2 regions of the Planococcus sp. SSTMD024 genome follow, and region 2 is predicted to be linked to the other one. Evidence: riboswitches for the same ligand, from Rfam matches in the RefSeq annotation. Region 2 holds a riboswitch; the other holds the start of a gene.
What was found. Region 2 has a riboswitch for thiamine pyrophosphate ahead of AB9R92_RS11920 (lipoate--protein ligase family protein). Riboswitches for the same ligand answer to the same signal wherever they lie in the genome.

Region 1 (7,841 bases), 220 kb from region 2:
GCGAGCGATAAGCTTCGGAAAATGCGGTTTTCTAACTCTTTCTTTTACGCCAATAATTTACTGCTTTTCGTTTTCTCCAAACGGTACATCAATATGACGCCAAGCACTGCCCCGCTGATGCTCGATACGAGAAATGGCGGCATGAAGAACAAAGCGCCGACTTCGGTTCCCATCAGAACGCGTGCATAAGGCACCGCGACGAGCGAGGCGATGATGCCGGTGCCAAGAATCTCACCAGCTGCCGCAAACCCGAGACGTCCGCTGTAGCGGTAAAAGACACCGGCAAGCAACGCGCCGACCATGCCTCCCGGAAACGCGAGCAGCGAGCCGGTCCCCGTCAAGACGCGAACGGCGCCGGTCAATAAGGCAATGACCACCGCAGGCCCTGGCCCGAAGACGACCGCCGCGATAACATTGATCGCATGCTGCACCGGATATGCACGCGCAATGCCTGCCGGGAACCAGACGAACGCGGAGCCGGCGACGGCAAGTGCGACGAACATCGCCATAAGGACGAGTTTTCTCGTGTTCATCCGACACGCCTCCCCGGAATCGATTGTTTGAAGCGTTCGATTTGCCCTGCCACATCCTGGGCCTGTGCGATGGAAGAAATGACGGCGATGCCCGACACGCCTGCCCGCCAGACCATTTCGGCGTTGCCCGGTTCGATGCCGCCGATGCCGATGACCGGCACATTCGGGTATTGAGCTTTCACTCGAACAATTTCTGCGACACCCGCAGGCGGTTTTGCATCGCTTTTCGTGCGCGTTCCGAACACCGGCCCCATCCCGAGATAGGTGGCGCCGCATGTCAGCGCTTCGTTCGCTTCCTTGACCGAATGCACCGAAACACCGAGCGCCATCGATGCGCCGATCCGCTTCCTCACTGCCCCGCAATCCATATCGTCCTGCCCGATATGGATGCCGTCCGCTTCGATTGCGCAAGCCAAGTCGACATCGTCATTGACGAACATCGGCACAGCGTATTCACGGCATAAGCTCTTGCACTTGGCGGCGAACTCCACGAGCGCGTCATCCGTCAACGCCCCGCGCCCTTTTTCGCGCAGCTGGAAATGGGTGATGCCCCCTTGAAGCGCTTCTTCAAGCAGCGCGAGCGGCTCTTTAGTACCGGCGTTTGTCGTACCCATTAGAAAATAAATCGCTGGATTCCCGAACAAGATGAACAACCTCCTTTACTGATGATTCCTTATAGGCTGCATGGTGCGTCGGGCCGTGGCCATGGCCGATGTGAAGCGGATACGCTAGAGCTGCCTGGATGAATTCTTTTGCGGTGAATAAGGCTTCTTCTACCGATTTGCCTTTGCCGAGTTCGGCTGTCAGCGCCGCTGAAAAAGTGCAGCCCGTCCCGTGCGTCTGTTGGGTCTGGAGACGTTCTGAGCGCAGCAAGATCACCGTGCCTTGACGATCCAAATAAAAGTCTTCCGCAACGTCAGGGTCACTGCTGTGGCCACCTTTGATGATGACGGCTTTAGCACCGATCGATAAAATCGCTTCCGCTGCCTGTCTGCGTGAGGCATCGTCTGTGATGTCCATGCCGCTTAACACTTCTGCTTCCGGGATATTCGGCGTGATGATGGCAGCGAGCGGCACAAGCATCGTTTTGATTGCTTCGACCGCTTCCTGCTGCAATAAAGAAGCGCCGCCTTTGGCGATCATGACGGGATCGATGACGAGGTTTTCCCAGCCGTGGCGCTGGATGCCTTGTGCCGTTTCTTCGATGATGCCGGCGTCAAACAGCATGCCGGTCTTGAGCGCGCGGATGTCGAAGTCCGTCCCGATGGCATCGAGCTGTTCTTTGACCGCTTTTCGGTCCATCGGGTAAATGCCGTGAACGCCCAATGTGTTTTGGGCGGTCACCGCCGTTACCGCCGAGCAGCCGAATGCGCCGAGTTCCTGGAAGGTTTTCAAATCTGCTTGTATGCCCGCTCCTCCGCCCGAATCGGATCCCGCGATTGTCAGTACTTGCGCTTTAGCGTCCATAAAGTGCCGCCTCCTGTCGTTTCGATAGTTCGTCCAAAAAGGCCATTTGGAATGTTCCCGGGTTCAAGGCGACTTTCGACGCGCGGCTTCCTGCATTCGCATACATCTGCAAGCCATACGCAAGCGCATCAAGCGGGGCAGATTCTTCGTCGGTCAAGAATGCGGCAAGCACCGCACTGAGCAAACAACCCATTCCAGTGACCGACGCCATCATCGGGTCTCCGCCTGTAATGTGCTCGGTGCGTTCACCGTCCGTCACCAAATCACGGCTCCCCGTCACCGCGACCAGCGTTTGATGTTCATCGGCCACTTGTTTGGCGATTGTTTCCAAATCCACTTGGCCTTCCCCGGCATCGACGCCGCGCGCTTGCCAGTCCGCTCCCGCAATGGCCGCGAGTTCACCGGCATTGCAGCGGAGCAGTGTGATGTCGAGTTCCGCAAGCAATCGCTTCACTGCCTGCAACCGGTAGCTCGTCGCGCCGGCACCGACCGGATCGAGCACGACCGGGATGCCTTTTTCCATCGCCGCGCGTCCTGCGATGAGCATGCTTTCAAATGAGCGTTCCGTAATCGTTCCGATATTGAGCGATAGGGCATCGGCGTGTCCCGTGAGTTCGGCCACTTCCTGCTGTTCGTCGCCCATGACCGGCGAGACGCCGAGTGCGAGTAGGCCGTTTGCCTGAAAGTTCGAGACGACGTGATTGGTGATGCAATGAATCAATGGTTTTTTTGCGCGCAATTCCCTAATCATGGCGAACACTCTCCTTTTGAGCCGGCAGCTCCCAAGTTTCCATTGTCCACGCCTGCTGCCAGAACTGCCATTCATAATAACTGCTTCTTCTGAAGCGCGTTTTCAATTCCTTACGCCGCTCTTCCGGCAATCCTTCTGCCAATCGGTCCATCCGTTCGATTTGTTCATTCACCAGTTCCCCGAACCATTCGGAGCCGTATGTGCCGATCCATTTCTGGAAAATCGGTTCCTCGGGCGTTGCGGTCTTCAAGCGTTCGCCGATTTCGTAGTAAAGCCAGTAACACGGAAGCAAGGCTGCGAGCACGTCGGCCAGATCGCCTTCTGCCGAACGGTACATATGCGAGACATATGCATAAGCGTGCGGCGAGGGTTCGAATAGTCTCCAATCTTCCTCGGTCACCCCGAGCAATTCCATAAACGATTCATGAAGCGCGAGTTCCGCGGCGCAGGTCTGTTCCGCGTGATGCGCAAATGACTGTGTGGTCTTAAGGTCTTTGGCTTTGGCCGCACCGATCGCCTGTACTTTTGCAAAATGCGTCAGGTAATACGCGTCTTGCATAACATAGAATTTGAAAACGTCGAGCGGCAAATCGCCTTTCGCGATGCCTTTGACGAACGGGTGTTCAAAACTGGCGTCCCATAAATCTGCACATTCCAACCGGACTTCTTTACAAAATGTCATGTCGCTCTCTCCTTTTTTGGGCAAAATAAAACACCGCTTCCCAGGTGAGGAAGCGGCGATAAAGGTCAGCTGTAGAAATTGGAAAAAGGCTCACAATTCGCCCACTTCCCTACGCTGGTATGATCCAGATCAGGTTCAAAGGGTCCGGACTCTTGTCCGTCTCAGCCAACATGGCTCCCCTAGTGGAATAGCGATATTTTTTTATTGTCGGCAATAGAATACCATAGCTGGCCTGCGAATTCAAAACTTTTCGAAATTAAGGGTTTGGTTGGAATCAAGATTGCGGGAGATTGATCGTCTGGTCGGTGTCGGGTTAATCATATTATTGGCGGCTAGCCGAAGCCTCCCTTGGGGTTGAGTTTTTGCAATGGGCCACTGAATTGGCGAAAGGCAGTTGAACCGATTCATTTGCGACGCATCAGCTTCCGCATTCCCTTGCAATTTCGAGGGAAGAAGTGAGTGACTTTGTTGCTTCATTCGCATGGATTCGCCCGCTTAGCTGCAGTGGTGGGTGGGAGTAAGATTTCGGTCGGCTTGTTTCCCGCTGCATTTTTTTCTACCCTTTCACCGCATCGACGGATAACGCAAACGGAGCAGGCGGTAGAGGTTTTGAACGACGGCTTTGCCTAAAGCGTACGTCGGAATCACCAGGATCATTCCGACGAGCCCTGCCAGGTTGCCTCCGATGTATAGGAGGAAAATGATGGTTACGGGATGGACCGATAATTTTTTACCCATGACATTCGGTGAAATGAAATTGCTTTCAATCTGCTGGATGATTACGATGGCGATCAATACCCACAACGCGAGAATCGGGTCCTGGAAGAAGGCCACGATGATCGCCGGAATCGCTCCGAGGACAGGGCCTAAAAAAGGGATGACGTTCGTGAATGTCGCAACGAGCGCCAAAATGATGGCATAGTCTACCCCGAGTATTAGATAGGCGATATAACAAAACACCCCAACAAACAAACTGACAATCGCCTGGCCCTGGATATAAGCACTGAGGTTTTCATCCATGTCGTGAAGGATTTTGGCCCCTTCTTCCCTCGAATCTTGCGGCAAAAGCTTCAGGAAGCTAACCGGCAATTTTTCGCCGTCCTTCAGTAAAAAGAACAGCACAAAAGGAACGACGATAAGGGAAGTCAATGCACTGATCAGCACGCCCGTGAAACTGAGGATGTTTGAACCTAGGCCCGTCAGCATTTCCCGGAAGTTGTCGGCGATGACAGCAGGGTTTAAATCAGGCAAAAAATCCTGTTCTTGGATGTAACTCCACCATTGACTCGACAAGGCGGCATTTGCCTGATTCTGGACTCCCCGGACGATAGCTGGAAAGTTCTCCACTAGTGACTGGATTTGGCGGAAAATGAGCGGGCCGACCCATAGCGAAAAGCCGATGAGCAGACCGATGAACGCCGCGAAAATCATCAGGATCGCGACGACCCGCGGCATCTTTCTTGATAATAGCTTGACGAGAGGCCTGAAGATATAAAACAAGATGCCCCCGATGATGATGATCGGCATCAAGGTGGAAAATGCCACACCGATCGGGTAGAAAACAAACGGCACCCGGGCGGCCAGATTGATGATGGCGAAAATCACAAGAATGTACATTAGAAAGCGAAACGATTTTGTCTTGGGCATTTCGATTCTCCTTTCCTCTGATTCCATTTCTTTGACTGGTCCGGCGGCGGCCTTGTCATCTACAGTCGGCCATCAGCTGAAAGTCGCTTCCTTGTTCAATGCTCAGTTACACTATTTTTAAAATTTGTTTCGCGGAAAATGGCAAGCCGGCTTATCTGTTTCAATTACTATAATATTAATTACACTTCAACACATCAAACACCTTTAAACTTGTGGGCGCTTGGAACTCTTTATCATTTTTACCCAATAAAAAAACAGCCTGGCCGATTAGCCAAGCTGTCTGTTCATTCATTTCCAAGGTTTCTTATAATATGATGCCATCAAATGAAAGCACTTTAAATTTCCTCCACACGCTCGATCTGATAATCCCCGTACTCATCAATCACGATGGTGTAGCGGCGGCGATGGTCGATCGTCCCGGTCTCGCCGTTTGCTTCGTGGTAATTGAACACAGCGCCTGCCTCCACATATGCGGCATCTCCTTCAATCTCGACGGAAGTTACTTCCGGCACGACTGAATCGAATACGCGGCCCGCTGCTGAATACTCCTGCACAACACTGTCGACTGCTTCAACTGCCTGGCTTCCCGGTACCAAGTAAGAAGAATAATAATTCAGTTTCTCGTCATTCATCGAATACGGCAACAAGTCATAATAAGCCTCGATGAAACTCGACAACAGCGCCTCGTCAAAATACGCATCCTTCACGGACGGTTCGACCAATTGCGAATCGGGAAACGGTTCCGGGTTATTCGCCCAGCTGTCCAATAATTCCTTTTTCAAATAAAGCGGAATCGCATAGCCGATTTCGGGATTGTCCTCGAGCATGACCGAATTGATGCCGAGCACTTTTCCGGTGCTTGCATCGAGTAATGGCCCGCCGCTTGAGCCTTGCTTGATCGGGGCATTCATTTCGTACAAATCCGTATAGACAAAGACTTCCGAGAAATCGACGCCGGTATCGGTAATTTCCCCTTCGGTCGCAGTGTTCGCCGCGTTTTCAGGACTCCCGATGGTGATGACCGGTGTCCCGATATCCACCGCTTCCATCTCCTGCTCAAGCGGCTCTTTTCCTGCGAGGTCCTCGACACGCACAAGCGCCAGATCTTCATCGAGCGATATGCCGATCACTTTGCCCGCAAACTCCTGCCCGTCGCTATTGACGAGCGCGATAAACGTCGCATCGCGCACGACATGGGCGTTCGTCAAGATATCGCCTCGGTCGTTGTATAAAAAGCCGGAGCCTTGCTCGAAATCGGTATAGATCGTGTAGACATGCGTCTTGGCATTCGCGATCATCACCGCTTTTTCCTGAGCCGCCGTATCGACCGGCGAATCCGCCTGCCCGGTTTCAGTTGCGGGCGGTGCTTCCGTATCTGTCCCTCCGCAAGCCGCGAGAATCATCGCTGACAGGAAAACCATCAGCCAGTGCATCATCCGTTTGTCCATAATCTCAACCCGCTTCCGTTAATGTGAGTTCATTATAGCAAGCCATAATTGAAAAAGGAACGGGAAAGGACATTGAATGGGTGGGAATGTAATTTCCGTTGCACGCCCGGCATTGAACGGCGGGAATCAGAAAAGCTGCCTTGGCACTCTGCTTTCGCAGCGGCCAAGGCAGCTTTTACCCCGTTATTTTTCTTGAGCTTCCAATGCTTCCAGCAACGGCTTTTCGAAAACCGGCGCAAACGTTCTGGAAAACGTCGCCGTCAGATGGTTGCTGTCGAAATGCGTAACGATGTTTCCGACGACATAATAACAGGAATCCTGGTCACAAAAATAATCGGTCAGGTCGATCGTGGTGGCAGTTTCCGGCATATAGTCCACTTCTTCTAAAGGACTCGGGTCACGGATGACTTCCTCCCGGTCGGATTTGCAGTTTTCCGGGTTGTCCGGATTCTCACTTAAGCACGTCAAAACGTTTTGGTCGTACCAAGGCGTATCGCGTACGAGGAATAGCGGCACTTCATGCTGCTCGAAAAACTTCCACGCTTCAATAAACCCATCCGAAACTTCATCGAAATCTTCTTTCGAACTGCCTACATTCCCTACCGTGAAAATCAGGTCAGGTTTCTCCGATACTAATGCCTCTTTTACATTTTGGAACCAGACATTGCATTCTTCAAATCCTTTTCTGCTGTCTTCCGTAAATCGGCAATTGCCTTTTAAATACGTGACAACTTTTAGGTTATGGGCCTCGGCCAATTCCGCAAGCATCGGCTGCCAGTGGGCGGCATGCGACCCTCCGACCAACGCGATCGTATGGTCGTAATCGGTCAATGCCCCGTACTCACATGGCTCGGCTTCTGTAGTTCCCTTGCCGGACAAGCAGCCATCTTCATAGATTTCAGATCGATCCTGCTTCACGAAGTCCAGGCTCGGCAGGAAAGGTTCCTCAAATTCCGCAGGAGGCGTTAGGCGGCCGTCTTCCAGATAAGTGACAGCTCCGGGATGCGTCTCGAAACTTTCGCTGAGCAACTCGGAACTGACGGGCGGTCCCGCCAAGTAAGCTTCTTGATAAGCGATGGTCGAGGCCCAGATGGCGGCGGAGAAAACTGCGATAATGCTGGCGGTTTTCCAGACCGGGAACTGGATTTTCCGGATCGGCAACTCGAAACCGTAAATCGTGAAATAGGCAAAAATCGTCGCTGCAGCGATAATCGCTAATCCGCCTGTGAGCGAAACCGATTCGACGCCAAATAACGCATAGTAGAAAATCAGCAATGGCCAATGCCATAGATAGAAAGCATAGGAAATGCTTC
Region 2 (7,841 bases):
TTCATCATGAAAAAACTGACAGCACTTTTAGCAACAGCAGGACTAGCTACACTTCTTACCGCATGCGGAGACGACAGCTCGGCCGGAGACACCACGAAAGTGACACTCGGCATCAGCGGGTCGGACACGACGATCTGGGATTATGTCGGCGACAAAGCGGCTGAAGAAGGCATCGAACTTGATATCATCACCTTCTCGGATTATGTCGCGCCGAACCTGGCACTCGCTGAAGGCGAACTCGACTTGAACGCTTTCCAGACCATTTCGTATTTCGATGAATTTGTCGAAGAGCACAATGTCGACATCGTGCCGATCGGTTCTACCGTCATCGCGCCGATGGGCTTGTATTCCGATAAATACGAATCGATTGAAGAACTTCCCGAAGGCGCCCAAATCGCTATGCCAAATGAAGCGACCAATATGGGCCGCGCACTCCTCTTGCTACATGAATCCGGGCTCATCACTTTATCCGACGACGCCGGTTTAACTGGAACAGCAGAAGACATCATCGACAACCCGAAAAACATCGAAGTCGTCCCGATGACTTCCGCCCATACGCCGCGCGCTATGGCTGACGTCGCGGCTTCCATCGTCAATAACGGCATCGCAGTGGATGCCGGCTTGAATCCGACAGAAGATCCGATTGCCCGTGAAAGCGATACGGCCAAACCTTATATCAACTTGATTGCCGCACAAGCTGGCCAGGAGGATAACGAAGCGTATCAGCGCATCGTCGAATTGTATCAGGAAGAAGACACAGCTGAATTTGTTATCGAGCACACTGAAGGCGCCCAAATCCCGACTTTCGTTTCGGTTGAAGAATTAGTCGATTACCAATAAGAAAACAAGCGAATTGAAGTTGCATGCCGTAAAAAAAATGAAATTCCATTCGAGGGGGACGATTACATGACCATCATTAGCGAAGCGCGCGAGACAATTACCGAATCGATCGACAAGAACCGTGCACAATATTTACGCATCAGCCATGCCATCCATGAAAATCCAGAAATCGGCAACGAAGAAGTATTTGCAAGCGGGCTCTTGACCGGATTGCTCGAAGAAGCCGGATTCCAGGTTGAAGACGGTGTCGCTGGCCACCATACCGCTTTTTACGCAGTCCGCGACAGCCAAAAGCCCGGGCCGACCATCGCTTTTCTCGCTGAATATGATGCCCTGCCAGGAATTGGGCATGCATGCGGACACAATATCATCGGCACGACCAGTGTCGCAGCGGCGATTGCACTCAGTAAAACAGTGGAATTGACCGGCGGACGTGTCGTCGTCCTTGGCACCCCAGCGGAAGAAGGCGGGCCGAACGGCAGTGCCAAGGGAAGCTTCGTTAAACACGGTCTGCTCGAAAAAATCGATGCCGCATTGATGCTCCACCCGTCTGGAAACTCAGCGGTTACAGGCCCCTCACTTGCCGTCGACCCATTGAGTTTCCATTTCTACGGCAAGCCAGCCCATGCTGCGGGGTCTCCTGAAAAAGGCATCAATGCACTCGATGCCGTGCTTCAATTGTTCAATGGCATCAACGCCCTTCGCCAACAATTGCCGGATGACGCACGGGTCCATGGCATCATCACGCACGGAGGCGACGCGCCGAATATCATTCCGGAATACGCGTCTGCCCGCTTCTACATTCGCGGCGATTCTTGGAAAAAAACTGCCGAGACGGCGAAAAAAGTACGGGCGATCGCTGAAGGCGCTGCCCTTGCAACAGGCGCCCGTGTCGAAATCGAACGTTTCCAGAATGAAGTGAAAGACCTGGTCGTCACGCCTGAGCTCGATGAAATCCTCAAGGCCGAACTTGAAACATTGGGCGATCAAGTAGCCGACTCGCGCATTTCCGGCCTCGGTTCGACCGATGCCGGCAACATCAGCTATGAAGTGCCGACTGCCCACGGCTATATCAAAATCGGCCCCGAAAGCCTCATTGCCCATACCGAAGAATTCCGTGAAGCCGCCCGCTCGAAAGCAGGCGACGAAGCCTTGATCAAAGGCGCAAAAGCATTGGCCCAAACAGGATACCGTTTGCTCACTGAACACGCTTTATTGGCGCAAGTCAAACAAGCCCACATCCGCTCACTCGCCGCCAAACAGCAAGATTAAAAACCAGCGCCCAGGCGCTGGTTTTTCTATGTATTTCGAATTTCGTGTTAAAATGGAGTCATTACATACATAGGAGGCTCTACCATGATCGAAAACTTGATCGAACGCCTGATTCGCTACGCCAAAATCGACACACAATCCGATTTTGAAAATGACGCAACTCCCTCTACACCTGGGCAATGGGATTTACTCGCTGAATTGGAAAAAGAAATGAAGAGCATCGGCTTAGAGGAAGTTGAAGTGGACGAGCACGGCTATTTATTCGGCACATTGCCGGCGAACACCGAAGAACAGCGCCCCGTTATCGGTTTCCTGGCACATGTCGATACCGCGACCGACTTCACTGGAAAGGGCGTCAACCCACAGCGCATCGAAAATTATGACGGGAAAGACATCCCATTGAACGACAAAGTGACGATGAAAACGGCTGATTTCCCGGCACTGCAAAACTACGTCGGGCATACTTTGATCACGACAGACGGCACGACTTTGCTCGGGGCCGACAATAAAGCGGGAATTGCCGAAATCATGACGGCAATGGAATATTTGATCGAACATCCTGAAATCGAACACGGCAAAATCCGCGTCGGCTTCACGCCGGATGAAGAAATTGGCCGCGGCCCGCATAAATTCGATGTCGCCCGTTTCGGCGCAGATTATGCGTATACAATGGATGGCGGGCCGCTTGGCGAGCTTCAATACGAGAGCTTCAATGCCGCGAGCGCGAAATTGACTGTCCACGGAACAAGCGTCCACCCCGGTTCCGCGAAAGACAAGATGGTCAACGCCATTACGGTCGCGACGCGCTTCCAGGCAGAAATGCCATCAAATGAAGTGCCTGAGAAAACGGAAGGCTACGAAGGCTTTATCCATTTGAACAACTTCAATGGTTCCGTGGAACAAGCAGTGCTTCAGTACATTGTGCGTGATTTCGATAAAGACAAATTCGAAGCGAAAAAGCGCCATATGGAACAAGTGGCTGCTGCATTGCAAAAGGAATTCGGGGAAGAAGCGATCGAACTCGAGCTCGAAGACCAATATTACAATATGCGCGAGAAAATCGAACCGGTGATGGAAATCGTCGACCAAGCCGAACAAGCGATGAAAACATTGGGCCTGTCCCCCGATATCATCCCTGTACGCGGTGGGACGGACGGATCCCAATTATCCTATATGGGCTTGCCGACACCCAATATCTTCACAGGCGGCGAAAACTATCACGGCAAATTCGAGTTCATCTCCGCTGAAAATATGGAAAAAGCGACTCAAGTGATTGTGGAAGTCGCAAAAACCGCAAAATAACTGATTTGCCCTGTTCATTTCCCGGGAAATCTTTTCAGCACAAAAAGCAGCGGCTCAATGCCGCTGCTTTATTTGTTTCATGCAGTTTTTAGGACTCTGTTAATAGCGCGTCGATTTTTTGGTCTTCAGCCAAATACTGGTCGAGCAACTCTTCCAGTTCCTTTTGCTTATCAACACTGGTCAAATCCACACCATACCAAGCTTGCAATCGCTCTCTCGTCAACCGGTACTGTTCCACGCCTGCTCCTGTGTCGAAATCAAATTGGATCCACTCTGCATTGTCGATCAGCGCAAACAAATAAGTCGCATTATGAGCCGCCGTTTCCTTATCGGATGAGGAAGTCTCCGTCCAATCGTAGAAAACGTTGATACCGTATGGCTGTTCTTTAGTCTCGAGTTTTATTCCTGTGAAATTTTCCGCAGCCGGCAGTTGGATAATGGTGTTGACGACGGCACTGTTATTCCCCACTGCGGCCCCTTCGTACTCGAAGAGATCCGGTTCCTCAGCCGCAGGTGAAGGGCTGCATGCGCTGATAAGAAATAGCGGAGCGGAAAACAGAATAGCCGCGGCAAGCATTCTCCCCAATTCAAGCCCTCCTCTCCACCATGTGTATATGCCGCATTCTTCCTCTTAAAATTCGATGCGGTCGATTTTTGCGCCAGTCGATTCGACGCCTTTCATGTATTTGATGCGTTTCTGCACAGCCGTTTCGTTTACTTGTTCATCCGCGTGGTAGGAAGAACGTACCATCGGGCCGGCCTCGCAATGCTTGAAACCTTTCGCCAATGCGATTTCCTTCAATTCCTTGAATTCATCCGGATGGTAATAACGGACAACGTCCAGATGCTTCAACGTCGGCTGTAGATACTGGCCGATCGTCATGATGTCGACTTTGTGTGCCAACAGGTCATCCATCGCTTCGATAATCTCTTCTTTCGTTTCCCCGAGCCCGACCATGATGCTCGACTTGGTCGGCACATGAGGCGCGATTTCCTTGACCCGCAGCAGCAATTCCAGCGAACGGTCGTATGTCGCTCTCGCACGGACACGTTTGGTCAGGCGGCGCACCGTTTCGATATTATGGTTGAAAATATCGGGCTCGCTGCTCATCAACATGTGTAAGCTTTCGTAATCGCCTTTCATATCAGACGGCAAGATTTCGACGGTGGTTTCCGGCATTTTCCGGTGAATCGCACGGACGGTTTCCGCAAAGACTGCAGCCCCGCCGTCTTTCAGATCGTCCCGGGCGACTGCTGTGACGACGACATGCTTCAAGTTCATGATTTCCGTCGACTCCGCTACACGCTCCGGCTCGCCCCAATCCAATTCGTTCGGCAATCCGGTTTTGACGGCACAGAACCGGCACGCTCTTGTGCACGTATCCCCCAGGATCATGAAAGTCGCAGTGCGGCGTTCGCTCCAGCATTCATGGATATTCGGACACTTCGCTTCTTCGCATACCGTGTTCAATTTTTTCTCGCGCATCAATTTCTTCAAGTCATTATACGTTTCGTTCGTGTTCAGTTTCACTTTCAACCATTCGGGTTTACGTTCACGCTGCTTTGTTTTAGTCATCGCATAAGTTCCCCTTTCTCTTCTCGTCTGTGGTTCCATTCTTCGCTTGCATATTTGGCTTCGAGCATGCGCACCTCTTCCAGCAGCTCGGCTGGTGGCTCGAATTTTTCCAAACGAATGCCGAGCCCTGTTTCAAATCCCTCTTTGAATGCCTTTTGCGCTTCATCGAAGCTTGCCGGTTGTTGCATGAGCTCGTTGATCGCTACGGCGCGTGTGCGGAAAGCTTGACGCGCTCTTTCCTTTACCGCTTCACTCGGGTAGACGAACAGTTCAAACAAGCGGTCCTCATTAAGCTCCAACGGAATTGAACCGTGCTGTAAAATGATGCCTTGTTTCCGTGTCTGCGCGCTTCCTGCCGCTTTTCTACCCTCAACAGTCAATTCATGCCAAGACGGTTCTTCAAAACATACCGCCGAAGATTCTTTCGGCCGCTTGGCTTCAGCGGCCAGCTGTGCTTGAATCCCCAAATTGCGGTAGCCTTCAAGCAGGCCGCGGGAAATGACCAAATATGCTTCTTTCACTGATTTCGGCATAAACGGATGGTGCTCTGGAATCACCACACTATAAGTCAATTCCTGTTCATGAAGTACGGCTTTGCCGCCGGTTTGCCTTCTAACCAAGGGAATGCCCATTTGCGCGGCTTTTTCGAGATCGATGCTGCCATTCAATTTCTGAAAAAATCCCACGGAAATCCCAGCCGGCACCCAGCCGTAAAACCTCAGGATAGGCCTCATGCCCGTCTCGCGCTGCCAATTCATCAACGCTTCGTCCATTGCCATATTATAAGCCGGCGTGCAAAATCCCGACTCCATGTACCCCCATGTTTCCTCCAAAAAACTCAACTCCTCTCAGCTTCTGCGCGACTTCCAAATTCCATAAAAAAACACCGCTTTCCCATGGGAAAGCGGTGTATGCAGACAAAGGAAGCATACGTACCACTTCCCTACGCTGGCATGGTCCAGATCAGGTTCAAGGAGTCCAAGCATTCGCTCATCTCAGCCAGTCAATTCCGGCTCCCCCAGTGGTCAGCTATGTATAGTTCTTCTAGAGCTTAACATCCATTTCAAGAAATCACAATATACTAAATAGTATTTTCTTTATCTTTTTATCCAATTTATTCAAAAATATCCAAAAAAAGCTTTCCCTATGCGCTTCTGCGGTTTCGGGAAAGCTTCGCTATTAAATAATGGTCTTGCCATTCTGCGCCAAAGCAAAGTGAATGCTATGTTGAAGCGTCCGGAAGCATTCATAGCCCGAGAGGTCTACGCCCGCTTCGGTAATTGTCATGCTGGTGGACGGCGAAATCCCCGCCAGCACTGTTTTCGTACCGATCAAACCGGCTGCAGAGCCCAACTTTTCGATCAGCATCGCCGCATGCTGGTTGAAGCTTTCGTTCAACCCCGTTAAATCAAGCAGCAAGTAATGCGCTTTGTATTTCGGCAAATTTTCAAGCGTTTTGATCAATAATTCTTCGGCACGCGCTTCATCGTAGCGTCCGAGAAGTGGAACGACCACAATATCTTCCAGCACTGGAATAAGCGGAGAAGAAATGTCCCGGATCATATCATGAAGATCCGCCGTTTTTTCATCCACCAACTGTTCGAGTTCACGGATTTTCTCCGATTCCTTGCGGCGTGCCAGCGTATGAATGTTCTTTTCGATCGTTTCGTCCGATGGGAAATAGCGAATCAAGCATTCATCATGACCTTCAATCTGCGAGTGGATCACTTCATACCAAATGCTGCGGTTCAATAGCGAGCTGAAGATTCCCGCATAATGGGCCGGCAGAAAACTGCCGCCGGTCTGTTTCCCCTGTGCCAGATTGATCTGATATTCCCAACTATTTTTCAGCGTCACTTCCAAGGTGCCGGCTTCCACATCCAAATCGCGGATTGACGCCACTCCCCAGCCAGCTGATGCGTATGTATTGGTAATGAGGTCGGATGCTTTCATCACCGAAATCCCGCCCATTCCATGGAAATAATCTCCGACTACCTGGCCTTGGCGAAACCCAGTCGACTCCAACACGACAGCTGCCGCTTCTTCCCCCGAAATTTCCTCGATGGAATCGAAAAACATTTTCATCGCTGTGGACGTCCAAAACAGCACAGAATTTTGCCCTTCGAACAGGAAGCGCCCTTGCGAAAGGTCCCATTCAAAATCCAAGCCGCCCACGTTTACACTCGTTTGTTGCGTCATTGTACAGCCATCCTCCCTATTTAGTCCTATTGATTAATCATACGCCAGCCCAGTATCTCCAGCAAGTTCAAATGTTTTAAAGCACGCTGATTAAGGAATAGATAGAGAAGAACGCTAAAGGAGAGGTGCTAACGATGGCAGAAAAAGACCGTTTCAATGAAAAAAAACGAAAAACAAGCGACGGAGCTCCAATGGACAATCCTGAGCAAGTGAAGACAGATAAAGAAACCATGACAGAAATGCACGAAGAAGAAATGAACGTAGATTCGATTCCTTTGGAAGACTTGAAGCAGGACATGAAAGACGAAAAGAATCCCCGCGGTACAAAAGACGATTCAGCCAGCGAGGAAAAACATCCCGAATGACCTCTTCTGCGGGCAACACGCCCGCAGTTTTCCTGATAGACGATATTACTGCAAAGGAGAGAGTTGAATGGCACAACAAGAACTGAAACAGCAAGCATTGAAAATCTTGGAAGACAGCATGATCGGGACTTTGGCGACGATCAAAGACAATAAGCCGCATTCCCGTTACATGACCTTCTTCAACGACGAGTTTACTTTGTATACGGCGACAAGCAAGCAGACGCAGAAAGTGGATGAGCTGGAGAAGAACCCGAACGCCCATATCCTGCTCGGCTACGAGGGAGAAG

Region 1: another riboswitch for thiamine pyrophosphate. It lies ahead of tenA (thiaminase II); the one in region 2 lies ahead of AB9R92_RS11920 (lipoate--protein ligase family protein).

Annotation. Positions count from the first base shown of each region.
Region 1 is NZ_JBGGNS010000022.1:838,101-845,941, reverse strand. Features, by position in the region: gene thiW (energy coupling factor transporter S component ThiW) at 45-533, opposite strand; gene thiE (thiamine phosphate synthase) at 530-1,177, opposite strand; gene thiD (bifunctional hydroxymethylpyrimidine kinase/phosphomethylpyrimidine kinase) at 1,122-2,000, opposite strand; gene thiM (hydroxyethylthiazole kinase) at 1,990-2,751, opposite strand; gene tenA (thiaminase II) at 2,744-3,433, opposite strand; TPP riboswitch at 3,523-3,624, opposite strand; gene AB9R92_RS12875 (AI-2E family transporter) at 3,998-5,080, opposite strand; gene AB9R92_RS12870 (S1C family serine protease) at 5,416-6,528, opposite strand; gene AB9R92_RS12865 (acyltransferase family protein) at 6,712-7,841, opposite strand, start outside.
Region 2 is NZ_JBGGNS010000022.1:617,240-625,080, reverse strand. Features, by position in the region: gene AB9R92_RS11945 (MetQ/NlpA family ABC transporter substrate-binding protein) at 7-840, shown strand; gene AB9R92_RS11940 (M20 family metallopeptidase) at 907-2,112, shown strand; gene pepT (peptidase T) at 2,197-3,414, shown strand; gene AB9R92_RS11930 (DUF4825 domain-containing protein) at 3,503-3,991, opposite strand; gene lipA (lipoyl synthase) at 4,046-4,990, opposite strand; gene AB9R92_RS11920 (lipoate--protein ligase family protein) at 4,987-5,802, opposite strand; TPP riboswitch at 5,914-6,020, opposite strand; gene AB9R92_RS11915 (STAS domain-containing protein) at 6,170-7,189, opposite strand; gene AB9R92_RS11910 (hypothetical protein) at 7,324-7,554, shown strand; gene AB9R92_RS11905 (pyridoxamine 5'-phosphate oxidase family protein) at 7,622-7,841, shown strand, end outside.